Regions from separate parts of the Zooshikella sp. RANM57 genome, predicted to be linked through region 2. Evidence: predicted binding sites of a transcription regulator. Region 2 holds the regulator's gene; each other region holds the start of a gene.

The links. Region 2 encodes FNR, which switches genes on or off when oxygen is low (the NO sensors DNR and NnrR bind a similar motif). Its sites were predicted from a motif close to TTGATNTANATCAA; they were not measured.
Region 1: a site for FNR is predicted at 1,921-1,934, ahead of ACQ96U_RS02495 (TatD family nuclease-associated radical SAM protein). Genes of this name have one in related genera too.
Region 3: a site for FNR is predicted at 3,920-3,933, ahead of narL (two-component system response regulator NarL). Genes of this name have one in related genera too.
Region 4: a site for FNR is predicted at 1,775-1,788, ahead of ubiT (ubiquinone anaerobic biosynthesis accessory factor UbiT). Genes of this name have one in related genera too.

Annotation. Positions count from the first base shown of each region.
Region 1 covers NZ_JBOIUB010000001.1:674,423-679,715, forward strand. The annotation lists gene metG (methionine--tRNA ligase) at 1-1,173, shown strand, start outside; gene ACQ96U_RS02495 (TatD family nuclease-associated radical SAM protein) at 1,251-1,853, opposite strand; gene ACQ96U_RS02500 (hypothetical protein) at 2,212-2,688, shown strand; gene ACQ96U_RS02505 (hypothetical protein) at 2,718-4,097, shown strand; gene ACQ96U_RS02510 (MlaA family lipoprotein) at 4,094-4,900, shown strand; gene ACQ96U_RS02515 (ankyrin repeat domain-containing protein) at 5,171-5,293, opposite strand, start outside.
Region 2 covers NZ_JBOIUB010000003.1:265,673-270,965, reverse strand. The annotation lists gene ACQ96U_RS08550 (hypothetical protein) at 15-509, opposite strand; gene ACQ96U_RS08545 (adenine phosphoribosyltransferase) at 961-1,494, opposite strand; gene fnr (fumarate/nitrate reduction transcriptional regulator Fnr) at 1,515-2,276, opposite strand; gene hemN (oxygen-independent coproporphyrinogen III oxidase) at 2,392-3,774, opposite strand; gene ACQ96U_RS08530 (sulfite exporter TauE/SafE family protein) at 3,885-4,613, opposite strand; gene ccoS (cbb3-type cytochrome oxidase assembly protein CcoS) at 4,606-4,803, opposite strand; gene ACQ96U_RS08520 (heavy metal translocating P-type ATPase) at 4,823-5,293, opposite strand, start outside.
Region 3 covers NZ_JBOIUB010000001.1:776,987-782,279, forward strand. The annotation lists gene ACQ96U_RS02990 (histidine kinase) at 86-1,921, shown strand; gene ACQ96U_RS02995 (MFS transporter) at 2,013-3,626, opposite strand; gene narL (two-component system response regulator NarL) at 4,022-4,669, shown strand; gene moeA (molybdopterin molybdotransferase MoeA) at 4,756-5,293, shown strand, end outside.
Region 4 covers NZ_JBOIUB010000008.1:208,567-213,859, forward strand. The annotation lists gene ACQ96U_RS17650 (SufS family cysteine desulfurase) at 1-565, opposite strand, end outside; gene ACQ96U_RS17655 (VanZ family protein) at 771-1,217, shown strand; gene ubiT (ubiquinone anaerobic biosynthesis accessory factor UbiT) at 1,226-1,708, opposite strand; gene ubiU (ubiquinone anaerobic biosynthesis protein UbiU) at 1,850-2,848, shown strand; gene ACQ96U_RS17670 (U32 family peptidase) at 2,857-3,732, shown strand; gene ACQ96U_RS17675 (DUF4123 domain-containing protein) at 4,641-5,293, shown strand, end outside.

The sequences.
Region 1 (5,293 bases), on a different contig from region 2:
TATCTAGGTTATTACCAAGGGTTATATTGTCTTGGTTGTGAGCAATATTACACGGACTACGAATTGCAAAATAACTGCTGCCCAATTCATAAAATCCCCGTTGAGATTAGAAGTGAAGAAACTTATCTGTTTCGACTGGATGCTTACCGAAAGCAGCTTATAGCATTTTATCACCGCTCACCAGATTTTATTACTCCTAGTCATTATAGTCAGGATATTCTTGATTATTTAAAGCAAGGTCCTCTAGAGGACTTGTCTGTTTCCCGAGTGAATGTTCCTTGGGGTATCAAAGTACCTAACCACCAAGAGCACACCATATATGTTTGGATTGATGCTCTTTTTAGCTATTTATCGGCACTTAAAAAAGCAGGCTATGATCAGAATGCTTTAACACAAACAACCCATATTATTGGTAAGGATATTTTAAAATTTCATGCTATTTATTGGCCCGCATTGTTGCTTGCGGCAAAGTTACCGTTGCCGAAAAAGTTATTGGTCCACGGTTGGTGGACGATTAATGAACAAAAAATATCTAAATCTAACCCAGAGACGTTAATAAGCCCTAATGAGTTAATTAAAAAATTGACTAGTGATGGTTTACGTTATGCTTTATTTCGACAGAAAAAGATTGCTAAGGATGGAAATATTACTCATAGTGATTTAGTTGAAGTTATTAATGCCGATTTGGCTAATAATTTTGCTAATTTGGTTAAGCGAAATCACACTATTATATTGAAGTATTTTTCAGGTAGTATTGATTCAAAATTGGTTAATCAGGCCACCTTGTCGAATCAGAGTCAGTTAATTATTAAGTACTGTGAGCAAGTAATTAACGAAATATTTCATTTTTATAAGGCATTTGATTTTTACCAAGCCTCTTTGTTTTGGAAAGAGGCTTTAGACTATTGTAATCGTTATTTTCACCAACGTTCGCCATGGGAAATTAGTAAAGGAAAAAGTGATATTTCAGTACAGGAAACATGTTTAGTGACTTCAAATTTGGTACGGTTACTGGCTATTGCTGCGTATCCACTAATCCCTACGCTTGCAAGCCAGGTATTACAAGAGTTGGGTGAGGATATTGCAACATGCCAATGGCAACCAACTTGTGATTTAAAAACAGTTAGAATTAAAGAGACGCGCAGTCACTTTAAACGTCTAGTAAAACCATAATAATAACGAGGGAATCCTATTTATCTTTTAAATGATAGTTTGAATGAGAGAGCCAGGGTGGTATCGATGAGTTGTGGTTAGCCGACCTGATCTAAAACACGTTTTTTGAAATGAACGCCTGCTTGTTTAGCGATTTTCTCACATGCAGCAATATCAACCCCTGGTAGCCCTTCAATGGCTGTGACTGTGACATGTTTGATGTAGTGAGGAGCGAGTTTAATAAAGTCGAGTAATTCCTGATAGGCATTAGGTAATTGAGGTTTACAGTGTGTGTTATACACGTCTTCATTGTGTGCATTCAATGAAATGGATAAACGGTCAACACAGTCGGCAAGCTCTGGAAGAATATTGCGTTTATGAAGGCGGTTGCCCAAACCATCTGTGTTAACGCGGACATTCCCGCCATGATCTTTGACATAGTGGGCTACACGGAGCAACGTTTTTAGGTTTAGCGTTGGCTCACCAAAACCACAAAAAACAACCTCATTATACTGGGCAGGGTTTTCGAGCAGAGGAATAATCGCTTCTGCGGTAGGACGTTTTGATAGTTTTAATTGATAATCATGGACTTGAGTGGAACCATTATATTTGGGGCAAAACTGGCAGCGAAGTGTGCAGCGGTCAGTCAGGTTAATATATCGACTATTGCCTATATCGTAAACCAATGTGTCCGCTGTCATAAGCCTGTTACCCTAAGTACATGAAAAAGAACTATGCGCAGTGTATGAACATTAGTCATTATCTACCTTGATGTTCGTCAAGCGCACGGCATAGTATGATAATAAGGCATAAAAATTATTCTTTGAAGGTATATACATTCATTCAGTATCAACAAAGAGAGTAGGAAAAGTATCTTTATTCTTAAAGTTAGGCTTGCGACTTTCTCATAACATCATAAACTAAGAATGAGTTATCACCTGCAAAAGATGATAATATCAATAATTCTTGCGTTTATTATATGGATATAATGATCATTAAATGATCATGTTAGTGCTGTAAACCGTAACAGTAACCTATAGGGATGTAGACATAAGGATTATGGCAACAATTACAGTTGTTTCTTCATGCCTGGCGAAGCAAAGTCAATATTGGGTACACACAATAGTAGAACGACTGGCAGCTGAGCACTTTACTATAGAGCAACAGCGACCCTCTTTATCTGCAATTTCTCCACCTCATCGAAAAGTGATTTTGGTCTGTGAAACATCAATTGCTGATGTTGCACCAATTGGTTACCAGACGCTTTTTGAAGAAATAAGTCAGGTTAGTCCTATTTTAGCGGGGTTACACTATGGTGTCATTGTTTTTACACCTCTCACAGTCATGGAGCATGTTGGTCATTGTTCAACCACACTTATTGATGAACATTTACTTGAACTCTATGCAAAACGTATTTTGGAGCCGTTAAAGCTAAAACTTGACCAAACAGAAAGTGTTGATCGCAAGTTATCTGCGTGGATTAGTCGCTGGTTGGCTAATATGCAGGTTCCCCAACATATACAGTGTTATTCTTAGACTTCTGGGAGGGTAATCGTACGGTTATTATGAAAGGTAGACTTTATTATCTCAGTCTGATTTTGTATCAAGTGAGTTATAAAAAAATTGTTCGTATATATCACTGTCTTTTAGCTCTATTCTCTTGCTTTATATTATGTTCATCAGAGACTTTTGCTGATTATGATTTCCCTATAAAAAATCCGTTTTTTGCTACTATTGCAACATCTCCACCAGAGTTTAGACCGCAGCTTATACATGAAAATGATATTGTAGAAAAAACATTTAAATTAAACGTTTTTCCTAAACGTAAAGTCCCTAAAAATCTTTGGGATGTTGCTGAGTTACCTATTAATATTGCCTGGCAGGAAAATAAAGCACCAATAGTCGTTATTATTGCGGGTACAGGAGGGAGTTATAATGAACAGAAAATGGGTTATTTGAAGAAACTTTTCTATAGTGCAGGTTTGCATGTATTGCAAGTATCCTCTCCTACAAATTATGACTTTATTACTTCAGCATCAACCACCTTTGTTCCAGGTATTAGCCCGAATGATGCGGTTGATTTATATTATGTTATTCAGCAAGCTTTTGATTATATTAAACAAAACTTAAAAATTAACGTTTCTGATGTATTTCTGACAGGGTATAGTTTGGGAGCTTTAGACGCTGCTTTTTTAGGCGATCTTGATGCGCGAGAAAAACGAATTAACTTTTCAAAGATATTATTACTTAATCCTCCAGTTAATCTTTACACTTCAATTACTCATTTAGATAAAATGATTCATGCTAAGATTCCGGGTATTAAGTCGGCTGAACAATTTTATAATCATATTTTTAGTAAATTGGCTAAATTTTTTGCTGAGTATGGTCGAATTAATGTCGATGATGCTTTTCTTTTTGATTTGCAAGGTTCAGGTCAGGCCATGACAAGAGAAGAGATGGCAGCACTGATTGGTATTGTATTTCGGTTTGCGGTTGCTGATATGAACTTTACTTCAAATCAACTTGGTAAAACAGGTATTTACTTGCCAGTGAAACAACGGGTGACGGTGAGTACCTCTCTGACACGCTACCTACGGCGGGTGCTTATTTGTGACTTTGAGTGTTATGTTAAGCAGCGGGTTTACCCCTATTGGAAACAGGAAAACCCAGGTAAAACACTGACGGATCTTATGAATAATGTGAGTTTATACCGAATTCAGAGCTTCTTAAAGAATGCCGATTATATAGGGATTATGACCAATGCCGATGACTTCATTCTGGGAGAGGGAGATCTGCAGTTTATTAAGGATACTTTTCAAGACGGGCGTTACACCATATACCCTTATGGCGGGCATTGTGGAAACTTAAACTTTAAACAGAATGCTAGAGATATACTGGCATTTTTTGATTTGGCGTTAAGTCGTCAGGAAAACAGCTCATTATGAAACACTTCCTTTCCTTCATCTTTTGTTTATGGTCGTTTTCGAGCTATGCGGATAAGCAATTACCTGAACCTGCGGCAGATGGTTTTAAATATCCGTTAAAAACGATTGACTATACACAGGAAGTTGACCGTTTAACACCGAATCCTGACAGTTTAGATTTTCTTATTGTGTATGATCCTTTAGAAGGAATAAATCGAAGAGTCTATAAATTTAATTATCTGTTTGACGAATATGTTTTTTTACCAGTGGTTTCTGGGTATAAAACGGTTACTCCCGAGTTTGTGAGAACGGGTGTATCAAATTTTTTCTCCAATATTGGTGAAGTCCCCACCATCGTAAACTCAGTGTTACAGTTGCAAATAAAAAATACCGCAAAGAGTGTTGGGCGCTTATTAATAAATACAACCTTAGGTATTTTTGGGTTATTTGATCCTGCATCAGCGATGGGATTGACAGCTTTTAAAGAAGATTTTGGACAAACATTAGCTTACTGGGGGGTAGGAGAAGGACCCTATTTGGTATTACCTTTTCTAGGACCCAGTAACTTGAGAGACACAACAGGTATCGTAGTAGATATTGTTTCAGAAAAAGAGATTAATTTTTTAAATGTTGCCCGTGAAAGAAAAGAACATAATGAAATTTTTGCGCTGCAAGCAATTAATCAGCGCTATGTTACACCCTTTCGCTATGGTGATTTAGGCTCACCGTTTGAATACGATTTAGTTCGATATTTATATACAGAAGCAAGGAAATTAAAAGTAGAAATAAAAGAAAATGTTGATCAGGAAAGTCTGAGTGAGTAGTTGAAAATCAAAGGTGTATTTTAAACTTACAGTAAAGAGTTATAAGAGCTTGATTAGGCTAGTACTTAAAGCGATCACTTATCAATTAGCTTTGTAACAGTCGTTTGTCTAAAGCCCCTTTATACGATACTTGGATAACTCCCATTGAACACGCTGTGAATCCATCCCTGGAGGCTTAGTTGTCGCTTCCTTGCGGCAAACAGTTCAACATGAGTTATCCAAGCGTTGTGCGATATGTTGTGGTAAATAGTATTTATCGACTTGATTCCTTTATATTTCTTTCGCTTTGCGTAGCTTATCTCCATAGTTTTTTTCAAGATATAAAAGAACCTCTTTTCGTTCATTATTTTTTGCATAATCTAAAATTGAATCACCTAGTTCATCTTTGGCTGT
Region 2 (5,293 bases):
GAATATCTAAACAACTAGGCTGCTTCACTGTTATTTAAAATTAAAGTTTGATAGTGCCGTATAAATGATTCTAGATGTGCTTGGGGTCTTACATGGTAAAAACGTCGCCAACATTTGGCTAGCATATAAATATTACTGGGTTCAGACTCAATGAAGTTTTGATTACGTTTATAAATTAACCAAGCTATTGCTGTTGCATAGGATAAATTAGTAGCAAGTTCAGCATGTGGGTTCGCAAGAAACTCATGTTGACTGGCTAATCCGCGAATTTTACTCGCTAAATCAGAGTGTTTAACTAAGTAACGGTCCCATATATTTTTATGCATCATGGGTGTAATGCAGTAGATGCCTAATGAGCGCTGCTTCCGACGCTTCAAGTAAAAGCCTAATCCACTTTCTTGAGCTGCAGTCCCCAGTAGAAGGTTTTCTGCAAAAGGGGACCACATATCTATGTAGTCTAATGTGGGTTTAATTACATAGTGGCGAAGTTCATCTGGACAGATTCCCATGGTCTCACTCTCTTATCGCAGCCCTAAAATCTATATAGGAAGCCATGCATAATATTGACCAATCTACAGGTAGGGCTGTTTATGGAAAGTAATCACTTGTTTTTATAATTACCTTTCCCATTAACCTAGCCTATTTTTTACAAAAGTCACTGTAACTTGTTGAGTTAGTGTATTTAGTCCATGTAAAAAGCATAAATAGCCGTAGTTATTAATAATACAAATCGACTTAGGCTATTTTTTTTATGGCTCTTTTGAATGATGGTGTCAATTATTCAAACATGTATGTTGTTTTAAAGACAAAAGTATGACGGGGAAATGAAGATTTGTAAGGAGTAACGTTAAACTTGTTTTGAGTGATGGCATTTTAGCTATTTAATGCAGAAAAACAGCCTTCTGCCAGGTTGTTAACCTGGCAGAATGAACTATTGGTTGAAAGCTGTATTGATAAAGTCTAGAACGCGCAGAGGGTAAACGTTGGAATATTGGCATCTTGTAGCTTTGTGCTACCACCTAAGTCTGGTAAATCAATAATAGCGGCTGCTTCATATATGTGGGCACCTAACCGCCTTATCAGTGTAGCTGCAGCAAGTAGAGTTCCACCCGTTGCAATCAAATCATCAATGAGCAGGACGGAGTCATTTTCATTTAGCACTCCACGTTGTACCTCGATGGTGGCTTGCCCATATTCTAAGTCGTAGGTTTCTGTTTCTGTTTCGGCAGGGAGCTTGCCTTGCTTGCGAAGTAAAACTAACGGCTTGTTTAGCGCGTAGGCAATAACAGCACCAGGTAAAAAACCACGAGCATCAAGTGCTGCAATATGGGTAACTTCAGTGTCTACGTAGCGTTGGATCAGACTATCTATAACCATTCTGTGTGCTTTGGGGGATTGGAAGATGGGAGTAACATCCCGAAAGACAACACCAGGCGCTGGCCAATCATTAACACTGCGTATTAATGACTTAATATAATATTCGTCAAAAATCATAGAAAGCGGATTACTTATTGTTAGGTGTCAGTGCTGCCATTTTTCTTAACTTCAACAGGTTTACCCCCTGCTAAAGAACACAAGTTTATGGGGTCAACAACTTTGACTTCTTTACCATTAGCGACGATTAAGCCATTTTTTTGGAAACGGGTGAAAACACGGCTGACAGTTTCAACGGCAAGTCCCAAATAATTTCCCATTTCATTACGAGACATAGGAAGTCGGAAAGACTGCGATGAGTATCCGCGGCGTCTAAAGCGTGTTGCCAGGTTGACAAGGAAAGTAGCAATACGCTCATCAGCATTTTTCTTGCTTAATAAAAGCATCATTTGCTGATCCTCACGAATCTCTTTGCTCATGATCCGCATTAGTTGACGACGCAGTTCAGGCAAAGATTCTGCAAGTTCATCTAGGCGGTCAAAAGGAATTTCACAAACCGTTGTTGTTTCAATAGCTTGAGCGGAAACAGGGTAGGCATCGCTGTCGACACCACTCATTCCTACTAACTCACTAGGTAAGTGAAAACCAGTAATTTGTTCATCACCATCATTGGTTGAGGTGTAGGTTTTTAGTGCTCCAGAGCGGACAGCGTAAATGGAGGCAAATTTATCTCCTTCAAGAAACAGGTGCTCCCCCTTTCGCAAGGGTCGTCCCCGCTTAATAATTTTATCAAGTAAATCAATGTCTTCAGTATTTAAAGCGATAGGCAGGCAAAGAGGTTGCAATGCACACTCTTTACAGGCCACTTGATTGAACTGTTTTACAGTAGGTTTCGACGTCATGCTGTGAGGGCCTCTAATCAACTTCCGTCGTCATATATGTTTAATGCTAGTATCTGATTAGAGGCTATTGTAGGGGAAACTACTAAAAACTCCAACGGGAATTACTAAGATGGAGTCATATTACTTTTGAAAAGCGCGTTGCTTCATTATTTGCAGCCAAGTATTGGTCAAATACCATACATATATTACGAATCAGTAGTTGACCTTTAGGTTGTACCAGTAGGCTGTCCTTATTAATGATAAGCAAGCCATCATCTGCCATTGACTGTAATGCTTCTAACTCATAAGCAAAATGGTTATTAAAATCAATTTCAAACTGTTGCTCTATTTGATGAATGTTTAACTCAAAGTGGCAAATCAGTTGACTGATAACCTCTCTACGAAGAAGATCTTCTATCGATAAAACAAAACCACGTTGAAATGGGAAGACATTTTGACTTACTTGCTGACTGTATTCATTCAATTTTGACAGGTTTTGCCAGTAGGTATTACCAATCTGGCTAATAGCAGAGCAACCAAAACCCAGCAGGTCGCACTCTTTATGGGTGGTATAACCTTGAAAGTTACGGTGGAGCTGCCCTGTGACTTTTGCTTCTGTCAATTCATCTTCTGGTAGTGCAAAGTGATCCATCCCAATATACACATAACCTGCATCAATAAGGTGCTCAATAGTGTGCTTAAGAATGGAAAGTTTTTCAGCGGGTGATGGGAGGTCCTTTTCATTGATACGACGTTGAGGTTTAAACCGATCAGGGAGGTGTGCATAATTGAAGATTGATAGACGGTTTGGTGCCAGCTCAAGGACTTTATCCAGGCTAGTCAAAAAGCTTTGAGTGTTTTGATGAGGCAACCCATAAATCAAATCAACATTGATGGATTTGAAGCTTAGGGTTCGTGCAGCATCAATGACCGCTAATGTTTCTTCTTCAGTTTGAACACGGTTTACAGCCTGTTGTACGATGGGATTAAAATCTTGAATCCCCAGGCTGATACGATTGAAGCCTAACTGGCGCAAATGGCCCATTGTTGCCCAGTCAGCTTCTCTTGGATCTATTTCTATTGAGTAATCAGCACTCGCATCATCTACAAGTTGGAAATAATCGTTAGTTTTCTCCATTAACTGTTGCATTAATTCCAAGCTTAAATAAGTGGGTGTCCCACCGCCCCAATGTAGTTGTGTTACCTCTCGTTGACCAAAATATTCTGCATGAAAATGCATCTCACGGATAAGGTTTTTAATATAGCTCACCGCTTGGTTACGTTGCTTCGTAATAACCTTATTGCAAGCGCAGTAGTAGCAAATGTTAGAGCAAAATGGAATGTGAAAATAAAGTGAAAGAGGCGTATTTAACTGCTTACTTTGTTTAGCTGCATTTAAATAGGCTACTTCGGAAAATGGTGCAGTAAATTCAACGGCTGTTGGGTACGACGTGTACCTTGGACCGTTTACTGCGTAGCGGTGAATCAATTGACTGTCCCACTCAAGCGCTTGCACCATAATTAAAGTTGCCTCTCCTAATCATATTCAGGAGACCAGTTTATGTACGTTTGGTGTGGTTTGTCTTGATGTGCATCAAGCGCAATTTAGCTAGACACACGTTATAACGACTAATGCGACATATGATGTGTAACTGGGGTGTTAGTATTGGGTAATAATGATTGAGTCATTGACATGAGCCAAGCCTGATGAGGACCTGGTATGGTCCAACAGCCAAAAAGAATGACAGAAATTCCGAGTAGCTGGCGAATACCACGATTATTTAGCAGGCGATGTAATTGCTGGGCAAATAAACCTGAAGCAATCATAATGGGTAATGTTCCCAGCCCAAAGGTCGCCATTAAGGTCGCAGCTTTCCAAGTATTCCCTGTAGCTGCAGCCCAGGTAAGTGAGCTGTAAACTAATCCGCACGGTAACCATCCCCATAGTCCACCAAGAATAAGCGCATGTTTGAATGATTTAATAGGCATGAATTTTTGGGTTAACGGCCTAACATAGTGCCAAAGATGTCCACCTGCCTTTTCCAAGTAGGTCAATCCACGCCACCAATTGGCTAGGTATAGCCCCATCGCAATTAACAGTAGGCCTGCTAATGTTCTTAAGCCTGCTCCTAGTCCCAGTGACTGGATAGCCCAGCCAAATGAACCCAGTAATAAACCTGCAAGGGTATAACTAATAATTCGCCCTAGGTTAAAAAGCACAAGATAAAAGCTTGATAAACTTCCTGAAGGTGTCGAAAGGGTAAGTGCTCCCATGAGGCCGCCACACATGCCAAGGCAGTGTCCTGCCCCTAATAACCCCAACAGAAAGGCCGTGCCATAACTACTAAAATCAATCATTTGCTTTGTTTTCTGATGGCTGCGTAGAAGGTGTTGGTTGTTTTGATGAAGGCTCTTGATCAAAGAGAATACTGTGGCTTGGGCTTTCCAGATCATCATACTGCCCATTATCAACAGCCCAGAAGAATGCCCAAACGGCAACTGCAACAAAAACAAGGGCGAGTGGAATCAGTAAGTAGATAATGTCCATGAATACATAGTTTCTCTTGTCAGAGCACAGTCTCCAGAGATGTTATTTGAGAAGACTGAGTATGAAGGTCTTGTGTGGGTCGACAGCTGGCTTTGCTACGGCTTAAACGTAAAGCATTTGCAACGACAAGTAATGAGCTACTTGCCATGCCAATCGCGGCCATCCAGGGTTGAATAATACCACAAGCGGCTAAAGGTAGAGCGACAAGATTATAACTTAGAGCCCAGATTAAGTTGGTGCGAATGGTATTACGGGTTTGCTTAGCAATATCGAATACAGTAAGGAGGCTACTTAACTGGTTATTTAATAGAACAATATCTGCGGTATGTTTAGCTAAATCACTGCCACAGCCAAGTGATACGGATACATTAGCCGCAGCAAGAATAGGCACATCATTGATGCCATCCCCAACCATTAAGACATTTTTACCTTGTTGTTGCAGTGTTTTTAACTGCACAAGCTTATCTTCTGGCGTCATATTGGCTTGCCA
Region 3 (5,293 bases), on a different contig from region 2:
GAAAAGTGAAACGTTGTGGTTTTTTGGTGGTATATCCATCGTAGTAGAGTGTATATTTAATAATACTTAAGTAGGAAAAAATAAAATGCTACAGCACTTTCAAAAATCGATCACTTTTCGTATGAGTGCCATTATGACCATGTTGGTATTGTTGTCATTGGTTACGATAATTGCATCTTATTTTATTTCAGAAAGTACTGATCAAGATGCTGAAGCTGTCAATATAGCAGGATCATTACGTATGCAAAGCTATAGGTTGTTGAATGTCGTGGTACGTAATGCAGTAGTGATGCAAGTAAGACAACCTATTAATCAGTACCTAGATGATTTTAATCAAAGTTTAACGGCTCCAGCTTTATTACAAGCACTTGATGATGAAAACTCATTATTAAGTAAACAATATACTGTCGTCAAACAGCATTGGTTTGATGATATAAAAAGGCAACTTGAAAAAGAAAATTATAAGACCCCTCTACAGCTTGATAAATTACAGAATAAAGTAGAAGTATTTGTCGAAGAAATTGATCAGTTGGTTAACTTGTACCAGCATTTGGCAGAAAGGAAAATTGATACACTACGACTTATTCAAATAATTGCATTGTTTTCCATTGTGTCATTAGCCTATTTTTCAGTAAAAATTTTAAACAAGCACGTTACACGGCCTTTGCAACAATTAACATATTGTGCACGAAAGATTGGTGAGGGGGATTTTTCACAGAATATTGATTTGAATCACGACGACGAGCTTGGCTTATTAGCGAAAACCATCAATACCATGTGTATTGATATTTCGCAAATGTATAGCCATCTGGAACAACGTGTGACAGAAAAAACAGAAGCATTAAACAGGAGTAATCAAACACTGAATTTTCTTTATCAGGTTGCTTGTGATATTAATGAAAAAAGTAAAAGTCATTTTTCATTTGATTATTGGCTAGCAAGTTTGTCTGATGTTATCAATGTGGATGCAATAGATATATGTTTGAAAACCTCCGATGCACAGATACCTTATGAGCATTTTAGCACCCATTCTTCTGCTAACACTTGTCGTCCAGTCGATTGCGAGCAGTGTCTGTCTGCTGAAGGTAACTTTGTAACACCTGCCGATTGCCCTAAAATTCACTATCCATTAATAAAAGATAATAATCATTATGGTGTGTTAGTGTTTACCTTAAACGCTCACTGTGAGCTGGAAGCATGGCAGCATCAAGTGATAAAGTCATTTGCCAGTCAAGTTGCTGTAGCACTGAGTCTGAGAGGACAATTGCATCAGGAAAGGCGAATGGCATTAATGAATGAGCGAACGGTGATTGCGAGAGAGCTACATGATTCTATTGCACAGGCACTGTCTTATTTAAAGATTCAAGTGACACGTTTAAAACGCGCTTTACCTGAAGAGCAGCAACCGCCTCATATTGTGGATATTGTCACTGAATTAAGAGAAGGTATTACATCGGCCTATCAACAACTGAGAGAATTATTAACAACATTTCGTCTACAAATTCCGGAGCAGGGGTTATCGGCGGCTTTAGAACAAACTGTTAAACAAGCCATTGAACAACAGCCAAATTTCAATATTAATCTGGACTATCAAATTCACCATTTACCATTGACACCAAATGAAGAAATACATTTATTACAGCTAATACGAGAAGCTGTACAGAATGCCCTACATCACTCACAAGGCAATTGTATACGAATATCATTGGATTTAAATAATCATCAGCATATTAATATTTCGATTGTGGATAATGGAATAGGTATTAAGGATTATCCAGACAAACTCAACCATTATGGTTTAGCGATTATGCGTGAACGAAGTCGACACTTGAAGGGAGTGCTAGAAATTAAACGCTTAAAAGAGGGAGGAACAGGGGTTTTCTTTGAGTTTACACCTGACTGTTTGCAAGAAAAAAAGTAGACTTTTCATTTTTTAAATAATTGTCAGCAAAGGGGGAAAGCTTTACTGACAATATACTCTTTACTATACCCAATACGAAGGGTTATATAGATCAAGGGTTGTAAAACTCGCCGCTTTTCCGTAGGTAAAACCAGTAATTGATAATGACACAAACAGCATAGAATATTGCAAACCCAATGAGGGCTACTTCGGGTGTGGTTGCGGTAATTTGTTCGCCAATAACTTGTGGTATATAGAAAGCACCATAAGCGGCTACTGCAGAAGTCCATCCTAACACGGGGCCTGCTTGCTCTTTAGGAAAAACCATGGCAATGGTACGAAATGTTGAACCATTTCCTATGCCCGTTGCAGTGAACAAAACAAGGAATAAAATAAAGAAGGGAATAAAGTAGTTTTCGGGTGTTGCAGCGTTATAAGCTGCCTGCATGTAATAGGCGACACCCAGCGCGCTGATGACCATAATAATAGAGCAGAACTGTGTTACTATTGCTCCACCTATCTTATCTGCTATCCAGCCCCCTACGGGACGAATAAGCGCACCAATGAAAGGTCCCATCCAGGCATACATGAGTGCACTTGGACCATTAGGATTTGCAGTATCATGGGTCATCTGACCATCAACCATGATATGGCTATACCCAAATATGACTTTTATCGCTAAAGGGAAAGCCGCGGCGTAACCAATGAAGCTGCCAAAAGTCATGGTATAAATAATACTCATGATCCAGGTATGTTTATTATTAAATATTTTATACTGACGGGATAAGCTTGTTTTAATTTGTCCAGGCAAACTTTTTAACGCAAAAACGGTTGCCGTGATCACGCCAATAAGTACAATTTCTTTTGGAACACCCCAACCAGAGCCGTTAGCAGACTCTGGTAGCATTAACCATAATCCTAAACTTGCGGTTAGAAAGCCGATGATAAACATAAAGGTGATTTTGGTGAATGCACTTGATGTACTGCCTATATCTGGCGACACTTCGGGAGTACACAAATTGTTCATACCAAACCAGCCTAGAAAAGCGAGGGGGATCAGGAGCAGCAGCCAAACATAGCCAGCATTTTGTATCCATGTCTCCGAACCCGCAGCAATTTTTCCTATCAGAGTACCTGAGCCATTGATTAATACCATAGGTTCACCTCCGAGTGCTCCAAATGCACCAAAGGTCATGAATAACGGCACGATGATTTGCATTGTCGTGACGCCGAAGTTGCCGAGTCCTGCATTAAGGCCAAGTGCAAGGCCTTGCTTCTTTTTAGGAAAGAAAAAGCTAATATTTGACATTGAAGAAGCAAAATTACCACCTCCGATACCCGATAAGAGCGCTAAAAACTGAAATATCCAGAGGGGAGTATTTTTATCCTGTAAAGCCATTCCAGTTCCTAAAGCAGGAATAATTAACAAAGATGTTGTGAAGAAAATAGTATTTCGCCCACCACATAAACGAATAAAAAAACTACTGGGTATACGTAATGTTGCGCCTGTTAAGCCGGCAATAGCCATCAGAGTGAAAAGTTCAGCTTTAGCTATAGGAAAGCCTAAATTTAACATCTGAACGGTAATAACTCCCCAATATAACCAAACAGCAAAGCCAGATAATAATGATGGAATCGAAATCCACAGGTTCCTCGTTGCAATATTTTTGGCTGAGTTTTCCCATTGTTGGGTATCTTCAGGGTTCCAATGTGATATATCAGTCATAGCAATCTCCCCCATTAATGAGGCGTGACGAAATGTAAATTGACTATGAGTGGATGGTGAGTATGGAACAATGCCTAGAAGGGGGTAGATCGCATTTCTCATTTTCAAAATATAGAATGCATTTCTTTTTACATAAGCAATACGTTAAAAAGGCCGTATTACTGCGGGTAGAGCGTAATGTGTTAATTTGATAATATGTAAAGCATACTTAAAAATACTTACTAAGGGGTATAAAAACTATTCACATAAGGGATAAGGTCCCTTATCGACTATAATCGTTATTAGTCATAATGCTGATGTAGATCAAAAATTAGTCATCACTTAAATGTAAAGTTTTATGACAAATTTGGACGATAAATATTATACCCATAAAAAAATGCCTAGAGATCAACGTAATGTCTTCTGAAGTTGCTACTATTTTAATGGTTGACGATCATCCATTGTTTAGGAAAGGATTAAAACAGTTACTCGAACTAGAGGATAGTCTAAAAATTATTGCTGAGTGTAGTAGGGGACAGGATGCTCTTGAGATTGTAAAAAATAATGAACCTGATTTAATTTTATTAGACTTGAATATGCAGGGCTTAGATGGTTTGGAAACACTCCGAATGATGAGAGCGCAGGGGGTTACTGCACGTATCATAATGCTTACGGTTTCTGATAACGATGCGGATGTTATTCATTGTATTCGGGCGGGAGCGGATGGTTACTTATTAAAGGATATGGAGCCTGAAGATATTCTCGATAAAATAAAACAAGTCGTTTTGGGAAGGATGGTGATTAGTGAACGCTTAGCCGAAGTGTTGGCAACGGCACTGCGCAAGCCAGATCGTTCTGATGATAACCTGTTGGCAACACTCACCAGTCGAGAGTATGAAATACTTATGCGAATTGCCCAAGGCTATAGTAATAAAATTATTGCACGAGAGTTGGGTATTTCTGATGGAACGGTTAAAGTCCATGTAAAACATCTTTTAAAGAAGTTGAATATGCGTTCACGAGTTGAAGCTGCTGTATGGATGGTGAATAAACAAAAAAATTAAATAATTGATATTGCTCATCCTGAAGGGTATAGCTAAGTGAGAAGGTTATTCAAATTTTCTGAATATTGTTGGGTAAGGTGGTTTATATGAGTTGTTGTAATCAGCCAGGACTGATATCTGTAGATGAGGCTGTAAATATGCTGTTAGCGGCTGTGGATACTCTTACAGATTATGAGACAGTTCCGTTGTTAAATGCGATCAATCAGTACCTCGCTCAACCAGTATATGCGCAAATGGATAGCCCTGCGTGGGATAATTCAGCAATGGATGGTTATGCCATTAACTTCAAAAGCTTCCACCAAGATCAGCCATTTACGTTAGTAGGGAAAGCTTTTGCAGGCCATCCTTATAAAAGTACTGTTGAACATGGACAGTGTGTACGAATTATGACGGGTGCGCCGATACCTGGTGGCACGGATACTGTGGTCATGCAGGAAAAGGCCCAGGAAGTCAGTCCTGGTAAAATCACTTTTTCAGGTACAGTAACACAAGGTGATCATATCAGAGTCCAAGGTGAGGATATTAAACAAGGCAAGTTATTATTTCCAGTAAAGCACAAATGTTCAGCAACTAATATTGGTTTCATGGCTGCTCAGGGTATACCAAAAGTTAGCGTGTACCGAA
Region 4 (5,293 bases), on a different contig from region 2:
TACAAAGTGTTGAAATGTCATTGATTACACCAAGCGCATTAGATACATGCGTTAAAATAAGTAGACGAGTCTTGTCAGAGAGGTGTTGTGGCACTATCTCGGGGTCAATATGTAGCGCATTATTAAGTGGTAAGACTTTAAGCTTAGCGCCGGTTTGTTGAGCAACTATTTGCCAGGGAACAATATTCGCATGATGCTCAAGAGGTGATATAAGTATCTCATCGTCTTTTTGTAAGGTTGAGAGCCCATAGCTTTGAGCAATCAGATTTAAGCTTTCTGTGGCTCCTTTGGTCCAGATAATTTCTTCTGATCGAGTAGCATTAATAAAGTGTTGAACCTTATTTCGAGCATTTTCAAAGCGTTGGGTGGCGACACTACTTAAGAAATGGCTAGCACGGTGAACATTGGCATTGCACTGTTGATATACATCGACTTCGGCTTGTATAACTGAAGTTGGCTTATGGGTTGTTGCAGCATTATCAAAATACACCAAAGGGTATCCATGCACTGAATGGAGCAGTCCAGGAAAATCTTGTCGTATTGCATTAACGTCAAATAAGCTCATAAAGTCGGTCTGTTATTATTCCTGTGGGTTGGAAGGCAGTTTAATGTGTAGTTATGATTTTGGGAAGTTTAACCTTGCGTAATAGTTAAAAATTAAATGACAGTTTAATTGTTATTTCCAGAGTGCGTATCTATTCTTCGAATTATATCTGTTTTCATAGATATTTTTCCTCCTGATTTGATTTGGTATTCAATAATAGATATTCATGATTAGGCTCATTTTTTTTGTAATCTCTTGTTTAATTGTTTGGATACTATATTGTGCAGAACAAGGTACATTGCCGTATGTTTTATATCGTATCTACAAATTTCCTGGCGGGGATAAATTAGGCCATTTTTTAGCGATGGGTTTTATTGTTTTAACACTTGTAGCCAATGCTTTAGGTGTTTTAAAACAGTATCGTATTTTCTGTGTTATTCTAATTTCAATGATAACGGCTATTTATGCAACATATGCTGAATTTGCCCAACAACATATCATTTATAGAACTTTTTCATACTATGACTTAATGAGTAGTTATTTAGGTATAGTAATTTTAGGAATGATTCCAAGTATTATATTAGCCCAAGCTCGTTTTGGGAGTGAATGGGCTACAGTTTTTTATTGGTTTAACCTAAGAATTAAGTTAATGTTAATTAAAGTTAATTTTTAGAGGCGCTATTAAGTCTGTGGTAATGGAAAAGTAGTAGACAGCAGGCGAATGATATGTCCAAGTGGAAAGCCAAGTTTATCTAGCTCAACCGTATCAAGTATATTTTTGAAGCCATGACTCAGAGCTGTATTACCTTCCAATAACAGTCGGCGTTGGAAAAATAATGTATCAGGATCAACTTGTTGAGTGATTAATGCAATGGCATCGGTTAACTTACAACTGATACTGGCGTCAGGCTCTCCTTTTTCTTGTACAATACAACGCTGTGTTTGTGGGTTATAGCTTAAAAAATAGCTTAAATCACAATCCAAGAGTTTTAGTTCTATCCACTGGTCTTCAAGAAAATCAAGTTCCCCATCATTTACTACAGAGCACAATAAGTGATTGAGAAGCTTCTCCAATACATGTGTTTGTAAAATGGCTGGGCATAAGTGCACAGGTTTGGTTAAAAGTGCTGCATGTTTCTCAAGCGCTGTAAGCAATAAGTTCATGGGATAATAGCTATCTTCGTTGTCATCAGTAGTAGTGCAATCTAGGAAACCTGTAAAAGATTTGCGTTGATATCAATCAACGGTAGTGTAGGCAGACTATGTTACTTTGCTGGACATTTTCCTGCTGCTTGAGGTGTCCATATGTTAGAACTTGTGTGTCCTGCGGGTAATTTGCCTGCTTTAAAAGCAGCAGTTACTCACGGGGCTGATGCTGTTTATGTTGGGTTTCGAGATCAAACCAATGCACGTCACTTTCCGGGTTTGAACTTTTCTGCAGAAAAGTTGGACGAAGGTATTCAATTTGCCAAGCGGCAGGGTACCAAAGTCTTTCTAGCATTAAATACTTATCCACAAGGAGCACAAATTAGGCCTTGGTTACAGGCAATAGATAATGCGGCGTCAATGAACGTGGATGCTTTAATCATTGCTGATTTAGGACTTATGGCTTATGCACATCAGCATTATCCTCACTTACCACTTCATCTGTCAGTACAAGGTTCAGCAACACATCCTCAAGCATTGCATTTTTACCAGAAGACATTTGGCGTTAAACGGGCTGTTTTACCAAGAGTCTTATCGGCCAAGCAGGTTGCACAAGTAGTAGCCAATTCAACCGTTGATATTGAAGTGTTCGCATTTGGTAGCTTATGTATTATGGCTGAAGGACGTTGTCACTTGTCGTCTTATTTGACGGGTGAGTCGCCTAACAAAAATGGTGCTTGCTCACCTGCACAGTATGTACGTTGGGAACCACAGGAGCAGCACCTTGATGTACGTTTGAATGGTGTGCTTATTGATCGTTACCAGCCAAATGAACCTGCAGGTTATCCGACATTGTGTAAAGGACGCTTTCAGGTTAACCAGGAAACATTTCATGTATTAGAGGAGCCAACCAGTTTAAATACATTAAGCTTGTTACCTGAGTTGTATCAAATGGGGGTGAAAGCGGTAAAAATTGAAGGACGTCAGCGTAGTCCTGCCTATGTGGCTAATGTTGTACGTATTTGGCGCGAAGCGATTGATCAACTTAAAGCGAATCCAGAAGCGTTTCTTGTTCAGGAGCAGTGGGCTCAACAGCTGTGTAAGCTGTCTGAGGGAGTACAAACAACATTAGGTGCTTATTCACGGCCATGGCAATGAGAAATGATATGAAACTGTCTTTGTCTGCAATACCATTTTACTGGCCAAAAGGGGATGTTGCTCATTTTTATGAGCAAGTTGCTACAAGTGCCGTGGATTATATTTATCTTGGTGAAACTGTATGTGCTAAGCGTAATGAGTTGTCGTTAGAGGATTGGTTGGTCATTGCTAAAGATCTGCAAGAGGCTGGTAAGCAAGTTTACTTATCTAGCTTAGCACTGGTTTGTGCAAAGAGTGACTATAAGTTGATTGAGCGTGTTTGTAACGCTGGCATGACGGTTGAAGCGAATGATATGTCTGCGGTCTCCTTGTTATGTGAAATGCAAGTGCCTTTTGTTGTAGGTAGTAGTATTAATATTTATAACCATCTCAGTTTATCTGTATTGCTTGATAAAGGACTTATTCGGTGGGTTCCACCTGTTGAAATGTCAGGTCAACAAATTAAAGAAACATTGATTGAGCTTGATAATACACAGCAAGAGCGCCCTGAAGTTGAAGTTTTCAGTTATGGATGGTTACCCTTAGCTTTTTCTGCTAGATGTTTTTCTTCAAGAGCAAAAGGTGTTCAAAAAGATAACTGTCAGCGTAATTGTTTAGATGATCCAGAAGGGCTAAAAGTCCAAACCAGAGAAAAGGATCAACTGTTTACGCTTAATGGTATTCAAACGCTGTCTGGTAAAAAATGTAATCTATTACCGTTGATGGGGGCATTAAGTGAGGTTGGTGTTGATGTGGTTAGAATAACGCCTCAACGTGAAGGCTCGTTTGAAGTAATACATGTTGCTCAACAAGCTTTGGAGAGCAGTGAAGCTTTTAATGAATTAGCTGAAGATGAATGTAATGGTTATTGGTATGGTGCTCCAGGCTTGATTGCAACAGGGTAATATGTGATAACGTGTGTTACATGTATGAAGTAAAAATGATTTTTAAAATAGTGTTTTTTAGGTTAATCGTTAAAGCAAAACCTTAGAGAACAGAAATAAAACATATGCTGTATTTTTGTTCTCTAGCACTTTGATAAAATTACAAAAGTATATTGTAAAGATTTTAGGGCTCTATACTGACTAGAGTTGCGATTTTCGTGTGTATTTGCCAAGGGAAAAGTATCCCCATTGCACTGAATATGCATAGTACTTTTATAATTAATATCCTGTCATATTGACTTTTATGTTATAGCGCTATCATAGTGAGAATATGCACGGCTTTGCTGGTACTTAAAATCACTATTTTTGAGGTGCCCTAATAGTTAATCCAGCATAATATACCTTTTATCTGAGTAGTATATTTTTATAATATACGTATAATGTCTTATATATAAAATATAGCTATGCTTATGCAAAGAGGTAAAAGTGCATGCGAGGTATTGGGAAACGTTTTACATATTGAGATATGTTGATGGTAGATGTTGTTATGTAAGATACATTAAGTGGTTTTATATCATACAAATATAATAAAAAGTATTGAAAACCTGTTGATTAATATAGAAAAAGTACAAGAGTTTACATGGGGAGTAACATTGTTGTTAACGGCCAGGATAAAAGGGTAAACCTAATACTCTATAAGTGATGTAAAACTGTTGTTTAGCTTGGGCTCACTACTTGACGTGGCATAGTTTATAAGTTGTGCTACGCTATTCAAGGTTAGGAAGTTTAAGATGGATCGTATGCTGTACGGCATGACGTGTATATAAGTAAAGATCAATAATAGAAGTAAAAGGGATCAAACCAGTTCTGTTTGCAGATAACATGATCAAATAAAAGCAAACACGCATAATATGCCAATGGAGGGAGTGATGCTGCTCGTTGCCTATCGGGAGAAGATGTCTGCAGCAATAGAAGAAGAGGGGGCAGACAACCTATATTTTGTATTAGATTCAGCTTGCGAGGCTGAATTACCTGATAAAATATGGGAGCTTGATGATAACTTCAATCCTCAGTGTGAATCATTATTTAGAGGAACACCTGCAGAAGACTTATTTGCACAAGCACCTTACTTAATTAAGTTAGAACCTGATAGTATGCTGTATGAGTGGGTTCTTAATAAGTCTTGTCAGGAGCCACTAGGCTTTTTTGCTTTTTGTTCAGAAAATATCGCTGCTTATTTTGTGCACTTACAACGTGTATTGGAGTTTATTTTACCAAATAAACATTGGGTACATATTCGGTATTATAACCCTACATTATTGAGATTATTGAGTCGTACATTAGCGTGTTACCAACTTAATCAGTTAATAGGTCCAGCTACACGGTTAATTGGTGCAGATTTAATGACTGATGAGCTTTTTGACTTAGCTAAGGATAGTCAAAATGCTGATATTTATGAAACCAGAACTTCCCTTGTTATTAGCCGTCAACAGTTTTCAATGTTGATCAGTCAGGCTTTAACTTATGCACTAACGTGGTCTATACAAAATAATTTTCAAAATGAGTTGGACGAGGGAATGAT